Regions from separate parts of the Geodermatophilus sp. SMS 5-13 genome, predicted to be linked through region 1. Evidence: riboswitches for the same ligand, from Rfam matches in the RefSeq annotation. Region 1 holds a riboswitch; the other holds the start of a gene.
What was found. Region 1 has a riboswitch for S-adenosylmethionine ahead of AB3388_RS15880 (GNAT family N-acetyltransferase). Riboswitches for the same ligand answer to the same signal wherever they lie in the genome.
Positions count from the first base shown of each region.

Region 2: linked by a shared signal. The riboswitch ahead of thrC (threonine synthase) and the one ahead of AB3388_RS15880 (GNAT family N-acetyltransferase) in region 1 are both predicted to bind S-adenosylmethionine.

Region 1 is NZ_CP165729.1:3,287,378-3,295,119, forward strand. Features, by position in the region: gene AB3388_RS15870 (FAD/NAD(P)-binding protein) at 1-1,722, opposite strand, end outside; gene AB3388_RS15875 (putative leader peptide) at 1,695-1,859, opposite strand; SAM riboswitch class IV at 1,959-2,070, shown strand; gene AB3388_RS15880 (GNAT family N-acetyltransferase) at 2,293-2,820, shown strand; gene AB3388_RS15885 (amino acid ABC transporter permease) at 2,817-3,782, shown strand; gene AB3388_RS15890 (amino acid ABC transporter ATP-binding protein) at 3,779-4,570, shown strand; gene AB3388_RS15895 (ABC transporter substrate-binding protein) at 4,659-5,633, shown strand; gene AB3388_RS15900 (ABC transporter substrate-binding protein) at 5,630-6,595, shown strand; gene AB3388_RS15905 (hypothetical protein) at 6,934-7,302, opposite strand; gene AB3388_RS15910 (SDR family oxidoreductase) at 7,369-7,742, shown strand, end outside.
Region 2 is NZ_CP165729.1:512,625-520,366, reverse strand. Features, by position in the region: gene thrC (threonine synthase) at 70-1,344, opposite strand; SAM riboswitch class I at 1,357-1,478, opposite strand; gene AB3388_RS02510 (HAD family hydrolase) at 1,538-2,359, shown strand; gene AB3388_RS02505 (ABC transporter permease) at 2,402-3,274, opposite strand; gene AB3388_RS02500 (alpha/beta fold hydrolase) at 3,271-6,174, opposite strand; gene AB3388_RS02495 (LytR C-terminal domain-containing protein) at 6,240-7,694, opposite strand.

The DNA of each region.
Region 1 (7,742 bases):
CTCGGCGTCGACGTGCAGCCGGCCGGTCCCGCGCGTCCCCCCGGCGGACGGGTCGGCGAGCAGCTTCTCCGTGCCGGTGCCGCGCAGCAGCAGGCGGGTGACCAGCGGATCGGGCGTGCCGGTCACGTCCGGCACGGGCAGCCGCGCCTCCACCAGCGCGCGGGCCTCGGTGACCTCGTCGTGCGACGCCGAACGCGCCCGGAGCACCCCGGCGGCGTCGTCGAGCTCGAGCTGCACGTCCGCGCCGAGGAAGCGGACGATCCCCGCCTCGGACAGCGCGAGCAGCTCCTCCAGCCGTGGCGCCGGGGGGCCGCTGGCCAGGTAGCTGAACAGGTTCATCCACCAGCCTCCGAGGTCCTCGGCCTCCGAGCGGGGGGTCAGCCGCCCGGCGCCGACCAGCGCGGCCACGGTGCCGTGGCAGAACAGCAGCGACGTGAAGACGGCGGCGTCCATCGAGTACGCCGGGTCGGCGGCGCGGGCGAGGTCGGCGCGCACGTGATCGCGCAGCCAGTCCTGGAGCGCGTCGGCGCCGTCGAACCGCCGGCCCGCCAGCGGCCGGTCGAGCGCGGCCAGGTCGAACCGGTCGCGCGGATCGGGCACCGCCTCGGCGACCAGCGCCGTCGCATCGGGCGACGCGGCGTAGCGCTCGGCGAACTCCTCCCAGCCCATCGCGGTGCGGGACGGGTGGGCCCGGAACAGCTCGGTGTAGTGCGCCCAGCCCAGCTCCCGGGCGATCACCGGGGCGAGGTCGGCACGCAGGTCGAGCGGCCGGTCACCGAAGAGCTCGTCGACCGCGGCCGGGGTGAAGAACCGCTGCGGCACCGGCGGGCCGGGCCACACGTAGCCGAGCTTGGCCCGGTACGGGACGCCCCGCCGGGAGCCGACGTGCAGCCGGGGCTCGCGGCCGGAGGGGCGGTAGACCAGCCGCCCGTCGTCCTCCCGGGCGAACGTGCCGCCCCGACCGCTGGTGAGCAGCACCATGAGGTCGACGAACGCCAGCCCGGCGCCGCGGACCAGCACGTCCTGCCCCGGCTGGAGCCGGGTGAGGTCGAGGTCGGCGGTGTAGCCGGTGGGCAGGTAGGTCAGCCCGGCCGCGGCGGCGCGGTGCGCCACCGCCCGCTCGGCCGGGGTGGGGTGCGCGTCGAGGTGGCCCTGGGCCAGCAGGACGACGTCCGCCGCGAGCGCCGACCCGTCGGAGAGCACCACCGTGGCGCCGGCGTCGGAGACACGGACGTCGACGGCCGACGAGGCGTGCAGCTGCACGTCGGCCCACGGGCGGGCGGCGTCGACGACGGTGTCCAGCACCCAGCCGAGGTAGGCGTTGACCAGCGGCCGGGAGGGGAAGGACGTCGGTCCCAGCCGGCGGGCCTCGGCGCCCACCGGGTCGTCGTCCGGGCGGCTGCGGCCGATCTGCTCGATCCACTGCCAGAGCGTCGTCCCCTCCCCCACCGGCCCCTCGACCTGCACGGAGCCGTCCGGCAGGACGGTGACGTCGGCCACCAGCGAGTTCGCCCAGAGCAGCGACGGCTGCTGGGCCCGCCAGACCCGCCCGCCGCCCGGCGGGTGGGGATCGACCAGGTGCACCTGCAGCCGGCGGTCGTCGGCGAGGTCGGGCGCGTTGGCGACCAGCCGCTCGAGGACGCCGATGGCGGTCGGGCCGGCGCCCACGACGCACAGCGTCGGGGGGCGGCCGGTCAGTCGGGGACGGGCGGGCACGGACATGCGGGGACGGTCTCCAGGTCGTGGTGGCGGCTGCGGCGGGGGCGCGGAGCCGGACACCGTGCGCTGGCGGTGCGGAGCAGGTCGACGTGCCGGCGCGACGTCAGCACGGTCCGGTCCACGGGTCCTCCCCTCCGCACGGGCCGCCCGGGGCAGGCGGCAGGCTGTTCCCCGACACAATGTCTATCAAACCGATCGGATTTGACGACTAAGCCGGGCGGGACCTATCGTCCGCGGCAGGTCCTGAGCGCCAGCATCAAGCCCCGGCTCGCTGGCCGGCAACCCTCCACTGCGACGGGGTGCCCCGGGTGACGACCTGGCGAACGCACGCGGCGTTCGCAAACCGCAGTAGACACCGAGGAGCGCATCCCGTGGGACCGGACGGCACGCCGCGCGTGCGGCACGTCTCGATCGACCTGGTCGGCCGCCCGACCGTCGACCTGTTGCGCACCGACAGCGCGCTCTGTCGCTGACGCGTCGCTGACCGGCTCCCCCGGTCGCCTCCCTCCCCTCCTGCGCCCGGGCGGTCCGCCCGCGCGCGGCTCCTCCGTGCCGTCCTCCTGGAGTTCCCGCATGACCGCAGTCGAACCCGCACTCGACGTGGTGCCGGTCCACCCGCACGACCCGCTGGCCGCGCCGCTGTTCGCCGAGCTCACCGTCGAGTACGACACCCGCTACGGCGACCTGTTCGGCGGCGCGGACCAGGAGCTCAGCCGCTACCCCGCCGAGGAGTTCCTGCCGCCGGACGGCGAGCTGATCCTGCTCCTGCAGGACGGCACCCCCATCGCGGGCGGCGCCTTCCGCCGGCACGCCGACCCGGGCACCGCCGAGGTCAAGCGGATGTGGACGGCGAGCCTGCACCGCCGCCGCGGGCTGGCCCGCCGCGTGCTCGCCGAGCTCGAGGCGCGGGCCGCCGTCCGCGGCTACACCCGCATGTACCTGACCACCGGCCCGCGCCAGCCCGAGGCCAAGGCCCTCTACCTCGCCGCCGGCTGGACGCCGCTGTTCGACCCGGCCCGTCCCCGTCCCACCGACCTGGAGTCCCTGCGCGCCCTGCCCCCGGCCGAGCGCCACTACGCCTTCGAGAAGGACCTCGCATGACTCTGCTCGATGCCCGTCCCGAGGTGGCCGCACCTCCGGCGGGGACGCCCTACGACCGGCTCCAGGTCGTGCCCGCGCGCCACCCCGGCCGGTGGGTGGCCACCGCGGTCGTCGCCGTCCTGCTCGCGATGGTGATCCACTCGCTGGTCACCAACCCGAAGTGGGAGTGGGACATCGTCGGCGCCTACCTCACCGAGCAGTCGATCGTGCACGGCGTCGTCACGACGATCGAGCTGACCCTGATCACCGCCGTCCTCGGCTTCGCGCTGGGCACCGTGCTGGCGCTCATGCGGCTGTCCCGCTCGCCGCTGCTGCAGGCGGTCAGCTGGGGCTACACCTGGGTGTTCCGGTCGGTGCCGCTGATCCTGCAGCTGCTGCTCTGGTACAACCTCGCCTACCTGTACCAGAGCATCGACGTCGGCATCCCGTTCGGGCCGAGCTTCTTCTCCTTCGACACGCTCTCGCTGATCGACAAGTTCGGCGCGGCGATCCTCGGCCTCGGGCTGCACCAGGCGGCGTACTCGGCGGAGATCGTCCGCGCCGGGATCCTCTCGGTCGACCAGGGCCAGCTGGAGGCGGCCGCGTCGCTGGGCATCCCCCGGCGGCGGCAGACCACCCGGATCGTGCTGCCGCAGGCGATGCGCTCGATCGTGCCGACGGCGGTCAACGAGGTGATCGGCCTGTTCAAGGGCACCTCGATCGTCTACGTGCTGGCGCTCGGCGAGCTGTTCTACACGGTGAGCGTCATCTACGGCCGCACGCAGCGGGTGCTGCCGATGCTGGTCGTCGCCGCCGTCTGGTACGTCGTCCTGACCACGGTCGTGACGGTGATCCAGTACTACGTGGAGCGCTACTACGCCCGTGGCGCCGTCCGCACGCTGCCGCAGACGCCGCTGCAGCGGCTGCGGGGCAACCTCACCGCGGGCTTGGCCCGGGTGCGCACGACGGGCGGCACCCGATGACCGCCACGGACACCCGCCCGGGGCGGATCGAGGTGCACGGCGTGCACAAGTCCTTCGCCGGCGTCGAGGTGCTGCACGGCGTCGACCTCGTCGTCGAGCCGGGCACCGTCACGGTGATCCTCGGCCCGTCCGGCTCGGGCAAGTCGACGCTGCTGCGCAGCATCAACCACCTGGAGAAGGTCGACCGCGGCTTCGTCGCCCTGGACGGCGACCTGGTCGGCTACCGCCGCAAGGCGCACCGGGACGGCGACCGGCTGCACGAGCTGCAGGAGAAGGACGTGCTGCGGCAGCGGACCCGCTTCGGGTTCGTCTTCCAGTCCTTCAACCTCTTCCCGCACCTCACCGCCCTGGACAACGTCGTCGAGGCGCCGGTCTCGGCGCAGGGCCGGCCGCGCGCCGAGGTGGAGACCGAGGCGCGCGAGCTGCTGGCCCGCGTGGGGCTGGCCGGCCGCGAGAAGGCCTATCCCCGGCAGCTCTCCGGCGGCCAGCAGCAGCGGGTCGCCATCGCGCGGGCGCTGGCGATGAAGCCGGCGGTCCTGCTCTTCGACGAGCCGACCTCGGCGCTGGACCCGGAGCTGGTCGGCGAGGTGCTCGGCGTCATCGAGGACCTCGCCCGCGGCGGCACCACGATGATCGTGGTCACCCACGAGATCGGCTTCGCCCGCCGGGCGGCCGACCGGGTCGTGTTCATGGACGACGGCCGGATCGTCGAGTCCGGCCCGCCCGAGCAGGTGCTCGACGACCCGCAGCACGAACGCACGAAGGCCTTCCTGGCCCGCGTCCTGTAACGCCACCCCCCGACCCCCGGACGGCGCAGCCCGCGCCGCCCGTCGATGGCGCGCGCCCGCACGCCGACACCGAGGAGAGAGAACGACCGTGATCACGCGCACCCGACGAGGGCCTCTCGTCGCCGCCCTGGCCGCCGCCGCCGCGCTGGCGCTGACGGCGTGCACCAGCTCGAGCGAGATCGAGAGCGCCGCGGCCGACGAGGCGGCCGGCCCCTCGGCGCTCGTCGTGGACACCAGCCCCGACCAGGACCGCATCCACACGCAGAAGAACCAGGACGCGATCGACCTGCTGCCGCCGGGGATCGTGGACGACGGCGTCCTGAAGGTGGCGACCACCGCCTTCAGCGCGCCGCTCGCCTTCTACGCCGACGACAACGCCACCGCCATCGGCAGCGACCCCGACACCGCGCAGCTGATCGCCGACGCGCTCGGCCTGGAGCTCGAGATCGTGCCCACGGCGTGGGAGAACTGGCCGCTGGCCACCCGGTCCGGCGACGTCGACGTGACCATCTCCAACGTCACCGTGACCGAGGAGCGCAAGCAGCTGTTCGACTTCTCCTCCTACCGGGTCGACACCCTCGGCTTCCTCGCCACGGCCGGCTCCGAGCTCGAGATCCAGAAGCCGGAGGACGTCGCCGGCCTGCGCATCGCGGTGGGCTCGGGCACCAACCAGGAGAAGATCCTGCTCGAGTGGGACGAGGCGAATCAGGCCAAGGGTCTCGACCCGGTGGACGTGCAGTACTACCAGAACGACTCCGACACCACGTTCGCCCTGCAATCGGGCCGGATCGACCTGGCCTTCGGCCCGAACGCCACCGCCGCCTACAAGGCCGCGACCAAGCCCGATGACTTCACGGTGGTCGGGCAGTTCAACGGCGGCTGGCCGGACACCGCCGAGATCGCCGTCGCCACGGCCAAGGGCAACAGGCTGGCGCCGGCCATCACCGAGGCGCTGAACGGCGTGATCGCCGACGGCACCTACGAGCAGGTGCTCGAGCGCTGGGGGCTGACCAGCGAGTCGATCGAGAAGTCCGAGACCAACCCGCCGGGGCTGAAGGCGTGAGCACCCGACCGCTCGCCGCCGTCCTGGCCGCCGTGGCGGTGCTCGCCGCCGCGTGCACGAGCTCCGCGGACATCGAGGCCGACCAGCGCGCGGCCGCCGCGTCGTCGTCCGGCGTCGAACAGGTCGTCATCGACACCAGCCCCGAGCAGGCCGACCGCGCGCACACCGACGAGGACGCCGGCGCCGCGACGCTGGTGCCGGCCGACGTCGCCGGTGACGGGAAGCTCACGGTCGGCGTCGTCGGCTCCGGCGAGCCGCCACTGGGCTTCCTGGCCGACGACAACACGACCGTGGTGGGCAGCGAGGTGGACGTCGCCTCGCTGGTCGCCGAGTCGCTCGGCCTGGAGCTCGACGTCCGCAACATCTCCTGGGAGCAGTGGCCGCTGTCCCTGCAGAGCGGCGACATCGAGGCGGTGTTCAGCAACGTCGGCGTCAACGCCGACCGGCTGAAGCTGTTCGACTTCGCCACCTACCGCCAGGGGATCATGGCGTTCACCGCCCCGTCCGGCAGCGATCTGGTGATCGACGGGGCCGAGGACGTCGCGGGGCACACCATCGCGGTCGGGTCGGGCACCAACCAGGAGCGCATCCTGCTCGACTGGAACGAGCAGAACGAGGCCGCGGGGCTCGAGCCGGCGACGCTCGAGTACTACGCCAACCAGGCCGACACGCTGCTGGCGCTGAAGTCCGGGCGGATCGACGCCTACCTCGGTCCGAACCCGAACGCCGTGTACCAGCAGATCCAGGGCGACACCGAGATCGTCGGCACCGTGAACGCGGGCTGGCCCGACACCACCTACGTCGCGGCGACCCTGCTCAAGGGCACCGGCCTGGTCGACGCCGTCGAGGCGGGGCTGCAGCACGTGTTCGACGACGGCAGCTACGAGCAGACCCTGCGGCGGTGGGGGCTGTCCGACGAGGCGGTCGACGCGCCGGCGGTGAACCCGCCGGTGGGCTCGTGACCCCGCCCGGGCTGGACGCGCCCGGGCTCACGGACGTCGTCGTGCGCTGAACGTGGTCGCGGCGCGCCCCTCAACCGGGAGCGCGCCGCGCCCGCACCGGTCGCGCCGGTCAGTCCTCGCCGTCGTGGCAGCCGCAGTCGCAGGCCTCGCAGCACAGGACGTGGCAACCGACGTCGCAGGGCGTCGTGGTGAGGGTCGGCTCGAGCATCGGTGGGCTCTCCGGTCGTTCAGAGGGGGTCGGGGTCGGGTGTGACCCCGACCACCATGTGGCACGACCGGCCATACCCGTCGGCGACACGCACGCACAGTGAGCCACATCACACCACCGGCCACAGTCGTCACTCCCGTGCGCGGCCGTTCTGCAGCGCGTCGACGAACCGGGCGCACGTCGCCGCGTCGTCCAGGGTTCGGAACGTCAGGGTTCCGGCAGGCAGCCCCAGCCGCAGGGAGACGACGTCCCGGCCGGTGCGGCCGGAGCCGGTCCGCAGGGTGACCTCGCCGACATCGCGCAGCGGCACCGAGGCGATCGAGGGCTCGCCCAGCAGCCGGGGCTGGACCAGCCAGAGCCGCTCGCCGTCCACGGCGAAGACGTGCACACCGGTGACGCCGGGCAGCCGCCCGGACGACGCCTTCAGCACGGCGAGCGGACGCCGGCCCTCCTGGGCCAGGCGGCCGATGAGGAAGGCGCTCGCCGCGTCCGCACCCATCACGGCTCCAGCCTGCCGCACGGCCGCGCCGCTGCCACGATGGGCGCCGGCGGCGAGGAGGGTGGGGTGCGGGACACGGTCGCGGTCGTGACGGGCGCGGGCAGCGGCATCGGGGCGGCCACCGCGCTGGCCCTCGCTGCCGACGGGTGGCGGGTCGTGCTGGCCGGCCGGCACCGCGAGTCGCTGGACGCCGTGACGGCGCAGGGCCCGGCCGGGCGCCTGCACCCGGTGCCGACGGACGTGACCGACGAGGCCGCGGTTCGGGCGCTGTTCGACGGCGCCGTCGGCGCGCACGGCCGCGTGGACCTGCTGGTGAACAACGCCGGCCGGTTCGGCCCGGCGGCCTCGGTGGACGAGGTCGACCTGGCCGACTGGCAGGACGTCGTCGCCGTCAACCTCACCGGCGTCTTCCTCTGCACGCGCGAGGCGTTCCGGGTGAT
Region 2 (7,742 bases), 2.8 Mb from region 1:
ACGGCGAATAACCGGTTTCAGCAGGAATGTCGTCTCCGCGGGTGAACCGGTTCCCCGGAGACTACGCCCCTACCCGATGAGCCCCGCGGCCCGTACCGACTTCAGCGACGGGTCCACCCGGTGGGTGAACCCGACGACCGGCTCCAGCGGGTCGAGGGTCTTGAGCCCCTCCCCCGTGTTGAGGACGACGGTCTCCTTGGTCGGGTCCAGCCGCCCGTCGGCCACCAGCTGCTTGAGGACGGCGACCGTCACCCCGCCGGCGGTCTCGGCGAACACACCCGTGGTGCGGGCCAGGTCGCGGATGCCCTGGACGATCTCCTCGTCGCCGACCCGGCCGACCGAGCCGCCGGTGCGCCGGATGGCGTCGAGCGCGTACGGGCCGTCGGCGGGGTTGCCGATGTTGAGCGACTTCGCGATGCCGAACGGCTTGACCGGCTTGACGACGTCCCAGCCGTTCTCGAAGGCCGTGGCGATCGGGTCGCACCCGGCCGACTGCGCGCCGAAGACCGTCCACTCCGTCGCCTCGACGATGCCGGCCGCCGTCAGCTCGCGCCAGGCCTTGTCCACCTTGGTCAGCAGCGAGCCGGACGCCATCGGGATGACCACCTGGGCCGGGATGCGCCAGCCGAGCTGCTCGGCGATCTCGTAGCCCATCGTCTTGGAGCCCTCGGCGTAGTAGGGCCGCACGTTCTGGTTGACGAAGGCGGTGTCCTCGAACTCGTCGGTCTCGGCGAGCTCGCTGGTCAGCCGGTTCACGTCGTCGTAGGAGCCGTCGACGGCGACCAGGGTCTGGCCGTAGACCGCGGACTGCACGACCTTGCCCGGCTCGAGGTCGCTCGGGATGAAGACGAAGGACGGGATGCCGACGCGGGCGGCGTGCGCGGCGACCGAGTTGGCCAGGTTGCCGGTCGAGGCGGCGGCGATCTTCTGGTACCCGAGCTTCTTCGCGGCGGTGGCGGCCAGGCTGACCACGCGGTCCTTGAAGGAGTGGGTGGGGTTGGCGGAGTCGTCCTTGACCCACAGGCCGCCGGTGATGCCGAGCTCGGCGGCCAGCCGGTCGGCGCGGATCAGCGGGGTCATGCCCGGCTCGAGGGTCACCCGCTCGGCGGGGTCCTGGCCCACCGGCAGCAGCGGGGCGTAGCGCCAGATGCTCCGCGGGCCGGCCTCGATCTGCTCCCGCGTGACCGCCTTCATGATGTCGGGGTCGTAGTCGACCTCGAGCGGGCCGAAGCACTCGGCGCAGGCATGCTCGGCGATCAGGCCGAACGTCGCGCCGCAGTTGCGACAGACCAGGCCGCGCGCGGGATTGGCGGCGAAGGCGGGGGTGGGAGCGCTCAGGGTCATGCGACGACTACCTCCTCATCTTCCCCGCGACGGGCCGTCGAGCCGCGCGGGACGGAATTGGCACCTCCCCGCCTTGCTGGCGGCGGTTGCCGGGGCTTCACCGGGCCGTGTCCCTCTGCCCCTCTGGATGAGTGGAACGCCCCGACTGTACCCAGGTCGCCGGAGCGTTCCGGCGCGCGGTCAGGATGGCGGTGTGGTCACGGGGATCGTCTACACCGACATGGACGGCACGATGGTCGGCCCGCGGGGCTCGTTCTGGCACAACGCGGCGCGCGAGCTGACCGCCGAGCCGGCGACCGCGCTGCTCGAGCTGCACCGCGCGGGCGTGCCGCTCGTGCTGGTCAGCGGCCGCACCTACAACCAGCTGCTGGAGGCCGCGCGGCTGTTCGCCGCCGACGGGCTGATCGCCGAGCTCGGCGCGCTGGTGAGCTGGCAGACCGGCCGGGAGGTCGAGCTGCTGCCCGGCGAGCTGCCCGGGTGCTACGCCGGCCGCGCCCCGATCGAGGTGATGACCGAGCTCGGCATCGTCGAGCGGCTGCTGGCCGAGCATCCCGGTCTGCTCGAGTGGCACGAGCCGTGGCACGCCGACCACGCCGCCGACGCCATGCTCCGCGGCCGGATCGACCCGCTGGCCGTCGACGCGTGGCTCGCCGAGCAGGGCGCCGGCTGGCTGACGATCAAGGACAACGGCGCCATCCCGGCGTCGTCCCGGATGACGCTGGCGCCCGAGGCGCTGCCGCCGCGGGTCTACCACCTGATGCCCCGAGGCCTCTCCAAGGGCGCCGCGATCGCCTGGGACCTGAAGCGGCGCGGGATCGATCCGGCCGACGCCGTGGCGATCGGCGACAGCGCGAGCGACCTGGAGATGGCGCCCGCGGTCGGCCGGCTGTGGATCACCGCCAACGGCGCCGCCGTCCCCGGCATGGCCGAGCGGCTCGCCGCCGTCCCCAACGTCGAGGTGACCGACGCCCCCATGGGCGAGGGCTGGGCCCAGGCCGTCCGCGCCAGCCTCTAACGGCGTGGATTCGTGGGCGTCACGCCCACGAATCCACGCCGATCACGACGTGACGTCGCGGCGGGCGAAGTGCCGGAAGCCGAGGAAGGTGAAGACGGCGGCGTAGACCAGCGACTGGACGACGCCGCGGAACAGGTCACCGGAGTCGACCGGCGTCTGCAGCAGGTCGGTCCACGCGAACTCCTCCGCGGTCGGGAAGTAGTCGCGGATCGAGCCCAGCTGCTCGACCTGGTCGAGGATCGCGAAGACGAACATGGTGAACACCGCGCCGCCGACGGCCGCCAGCGGCGCGTCGGTGATCGTGGAGAACCAGAAGGCGAGCGTGCCGACGACGAGCAGGTGGACGGCGAGGTAGCCGACCATCCCGGCCAGCCGCAGCAGCCCGTCGCCCTGGTCGAGGGTGACCCCGACCGGGGTCTGGATGTCCTCGAAGCCGAACGCGACCCCGCCGGCGACCAGCGCGGTGAGCACCAGCACCACCAGCGCCCCGACCGAGAGCACCAGCGCGGCGTACCACTTCTGCCGGAGCAGCCGCATCCGCGGCACCGGGGTGGCCAGCGTGTAGCGCAGCGAGCCCCACTGCGCCTCGCTGGCCACGGTGTCGCCGAAGAACAGCGCGTAGACGACCACCAGGAAGAAGCTCGTCGTAGCGAAGAGCACGAACAGCGTGAAGTTCAGCCCGCTCGACGTGGCGACGTCGACCAGGTTGATCCGGCTGTTCTGCTGCGCGTCCTCGCTGGCGCCCAGCTGCAGCGCCGCGATGAGCACCAGCGGCAGCCCCACCATGAGGATCAGCACGCCGATGGTCCGGCGCCGCTTGAACTGCCGGCGCAGCTCCACCCACAGCCGCAGCGTGCGCTCCGGGCGGTAGCCGGCGACGGCCCCGGTCGGCTGGACGTGCTCGGTCGCGGTCACTGGACCGGCCCCTCTCCCACCAGTGCCAGGAACGCGTCCTCCAGCCGCCGCCGCGGCGTGAACTGCTCGACCGCGATGCCGTCGACGATCAGCGCGTGCAGGGCCGCGGCGCGGCTGGTGCCACCCAGGTCCGCGACCAGGCCCTCGTCGGTGCGCTCGGCGGTGACCCCGGGCAGGTCCGACAGGACGGTGATCGCACGGGCGGTGTCCTCGTCGTGCGCCAGGCCGATCAGCACCGCGCCCCCGGTGCCGACGATCTCCTCCACCGTGCCCTGTGCGATCTTCTGCCCCTTGGCCATGACCACGACGTGCGTGCAGGTCTGCTCGATCTCGGCGAGCAGGTGGCTGGACACGATCACCGTGCGGCCGGTCTGCGCGTAGGAGCGCAGCACCTCGCGCATGGCGTGGATCTGCGGCGGGTCGAGCCCGTTGGTCGGCTCGTCGAGGACCAGCAGGTCGGGCAGGCCCAGCATCGCCTGGGCGATGGCGACCCGCTGGCGCATGCCCTGGCTGTAGCGGCGCACGGGCCGGTCGATGGCCGCGCCGAGGCCGGCGACCTCGATCGCCTCCTCCATGTGCGCGTCCTCGGCGGGACGGCCGGTCGCGGCCCAGTACAGCCGCAGGTTGTCCCGCCCCGACAGGTGCGGCTGCAGACCGGTCCCCTCCACGAAGGAGCCGAGCCGCGACAGCACGGGGGCACCGGCGCCGGCGGCGTGGCCGAAGATCCGGATGGTGCCGGCCGTCGGCCTGATCAGCCCCATCAGCATGCGCAGGGACGTCGTCTTGCCGGCGCCGTTGGGTCCCAGCAGGCCGAGCACCTGGCCGCGGCGGACCTCGAAGGAGAGATCGCGGACGGCGACGAACTTGTCCTTGTAGGCCTTGGTGACGCCCTCGAAGCGCAGCGGCACGTCCTCGCCGTCCGGGTCGACCTCGGAGATGCGGCGTCGCCGGTACCGGCCCCACAGCAGCGCGGCGATCCAGCCGAGCAGGAGCAGGCCGACCACGACGGCGAGCAGCACCCACCAGCGCGACGAGCCCGCGGGGTCCTCGGTGTTGCCCGACACCTGCGGGAGGGAGAGGTCGGCGGCGGCGTCGCCGAGCCCGGCGGCCAGGCCCACCCCGTAGACGGTGGCGTCGGCGGGCAGCGCGTACGCCTGGTCGGTGGAGGAGACCACTACGCGCAGGGTGTGGCCGGCCTCGAACCGGTGGTCGATGGCCGGGAGCGTCACCGGGACGACGGTGGGCGCGGCCGGATCGGCGGACACGCCGGTCAGCGCGAGCGGCGCGACGAGCCCGGAGGGCAGCGTCATCGACCCGTCGGGGCCGACGTCGTAGAGCTTGGCGAACAGCGTCGCGGCGCCGGTCGGTGAGGTGACGGCGAGGTCGATCGCCGGCGCGCCGACCACCTCGACGGCCGCGTCGAGCGGCGCGCTGTCGAAGGCCGCGAACTGGCCCGGGATCTCCACGGTCTGCCCACCGAGCGCGCTGCCCAGGGCACCGAGCCCCGGCACCGTCGTGATCGCCGCGGGAGTGCCGCCGGCCGGGGTGACCAGCGGCTGGGTCGGCCCGCTCACCTGCACGGTGCTCCGCCGCGCCGGGTCGGCGCCGGCCAGCCCCGGATAGGCGTCGGCGACGACGGTCTGGCTGCCGCCCTGCACGAAGCCGCCGCCGGTGCCCCCGAGCCCGGTCGGCGCCGGGAACTCGAAGCCGGTGCCGGGGTCGGTGCCGCGGTCGGGGTCGCCGTCGGGCCGCAGGTACCAGTCGAACCAGCCGGCGATCTGCTCGCGCAGCCGCTCGGTGACCCGGTCGGAGGCGCCGGTGTCGTGGCCGCCGGCGTACCAGACCACCTTCACCGGCGTGCCGTTCGCGGCGATGCCGCGGGCGTTCGCGTCGGCCTGGCCCAGGCCGAACAGCGAGTCCTGGGTGCCCTGCACCAGGAGGGTCGGCGCGGTGATCCGGTCGAGCACCGACGCCGGGCTGCTGCGCTCGAGGACGGCGAGGATCTCCGGCGTCAGGGAGCCGCTGGCTGCGGCGACCTGGTAGGCGGCGCAGACGTCGGCGCGGAACCGGCCGCAGAGCAGTGCCTGCTGGACGGCCTGCGGGTCCACGGAGGCCGGGTCGACCTGCGGGATGCGCTGCGCCGCCCCGTCCGCGGCGGCGACGTCGTCCTCGCCGTCCCCGGTCAGCGCGCCCAGCAGCCCCGCCGAGCCCTCGCCGAAGAAGATGCCGGCCCACAGCCGCTTGTAGACACCGGACCCGGTGCCCTGCGGGACCGCCGCGACGGTCTGCGCGCCGCCCCCGGCCCCGGTCTGCGAGGGGAACAGCGCCGCGGTCAGCGAGTTCCAGGTGATCTGCGGCGCGATCGCGTCGACGCGGTCGTCGTAGGCGGCGCCGAGCAGGGACAGCGCTCCGCCGTAGGAGGCGCCCGCGACGCCCACCCGCGGGTCGCCGGCGCCGTCGGAGAGGACGTCGTCGCGCGCGGCCAGCCGGTCGATGAGCGTGGAGAGGTCGGCGACCTCGAAGCGGGGGTCGTCCAGCCCGATCTGGCCCGTGCTGCGCCCGAAGCCGCGGGCGGAGTAGGTCAGGACGACGAAGCCGCGGTCGGCCAGGAAGGTGGCGTCGTCGGCGACCGAGTCCTTGCTGCCCCCGAAGCCGTGCGCCAGGACGACCGCGGGCGCCGGGTCGTCCGCCGTCGCCGACGACGGGACGTAGAGGGTGGTGTCGAGCTCGACCGCGTCGGCTCCGGAGCCGGAGGGGACGCGGGCCTCCTCGGTCCGCACGTCGTCCGCGGCCGCGGCCGGCGCGGCCGGCACCAGGACGACCAGCGCCCCGGTGAGCAGCACCGCCAGCAGGGCGGCGAGGGACGGGCGGCCGCCGGATCGCGGGCGGGCAGGCCGCAACCCGCGGAGTCGACGCACGCAGCGGCCAACGGCCGGCGGCTGGGGCGTGTTCCGCGCGTGCGGGATCAGGGCTGCCAGTCTCCGGCCACGACGACGACCAGGCCAGGCGTGGGCTGGTCGGGCACCTCGAAGAAGCGCGGCGTCGGCCCGCCGGTGATCTGCGGGAACTGCTCGACCAGCTGCACCGCGGCCTGGCGCTGCGTCTCGTCGCCCTCGGTGAAGAACACCGTGGTGACGGGGACGTCGCCGCCGGTGTAGCCACCGGTCGCGGGGGCCTCCCAGCCGCCACCGGTGAACTGCTCGGCGACCCGGCCGGCCAGGCCGGTGACGTCGGTCGCGTTGAGCACGGTCACCGGGACGCGGACCGGCGTCGCCGGGGCTGCCGGCTCGACCGGCGCGGGCTGCACGTCCAGCGGCGGGAGCGTGGCGTCGGCGACCCCGCTGGGCGGCGCCGCGGCGCTGGTGCCCGCCGTCCCGCCGGACGCGGTCTCCTGCGTCTCCGGCGAGGTGAAGGAGTAGACGCCGAGGACGCCGAGCGCGACCACGGCGACGGCGACCAGGGCCATCACCAGGCGCTTGGGCGCCCCGCGGCCACCGGCGTCGTCCTTGCCGTCGAGGTAGTCGCGCGCGGTCAGCGTCTCGCCCTGGCGCCTGAGCTCCTTGCGGCGCTCGACGTCGACCGCCTGGCGCGCGGCGCGGTCGGCCGCCCGGCCACCGCGGACCTGCGTGGACGGGCCGGTGCCCGGGTCGGTCAGCGGGCCGCCGTCGGTCCTCGGCCCCGACGAGCGGTCACGGACCGGCTCGTCGTAGTAGTCCTCGCCGGTGTACGCCTCGTCGGCGTAGTCCTCGTCGGCCGCGTCGTCGTAGCCGTCGTAGGCGTAGTCGTAGTCGTCCTCGTCCACCCGGGCCCGGCCGCGGGAGATCTCCCGCTCGGGGATCGCCGACGTGGCCGGCGGTGCGGCGAGGCGCTGCTCGGCGGGCTCGGGGGTGGACCGGCTGGGCCGCGTCCAGTCGCCGTAGACGGGCCCGGACGGGTGGGTAACGCCCTGCCCCGGGCGCACGCCGGCGGCGAGCCCGGCGGCCAGCGCCGCCGAGACGGGCCGGGGCTGCGCGCGGACGCCGGCCGGACCGGTCGACCAGGGCGCGGAGCCCTCCTCGTCGCGCGCGGTGCGGGCGGGGGCGGGCTCGGCCTGGGTGGGCGGGCCGGAGTACGGGTCGGCCTCGGGCTGGGCCCGCCGGGAGACGGGCCGCTGGGGAACCGGCGCCGAGGGGTGGCCCTCCGGCAGGGACGGCGCCGGCGTCCGGGCGGACGAGGGCGCCGGCCGGGCGGAGCCGGCGAGCGGCAGCCCGGACGGCGGCGAGCCGGGCAGCGGGGTCTCGGCCAGCCGCTCGGGCGAGTACCTGTCCGGCTGCGCCTCGGGGGCGGCCACCGCGAAGGGGGCGACCGTGGTGTGCGGGGCCGCCGCCCGTCGCGGCGCCGCCGGAGGTACCGGTGGGCGGCGGGTGAGCGGTGCCGGCATCTCGGACGCACGGTCGTCGGGACCGGGCACACGCGGCAGGCGGGCGGA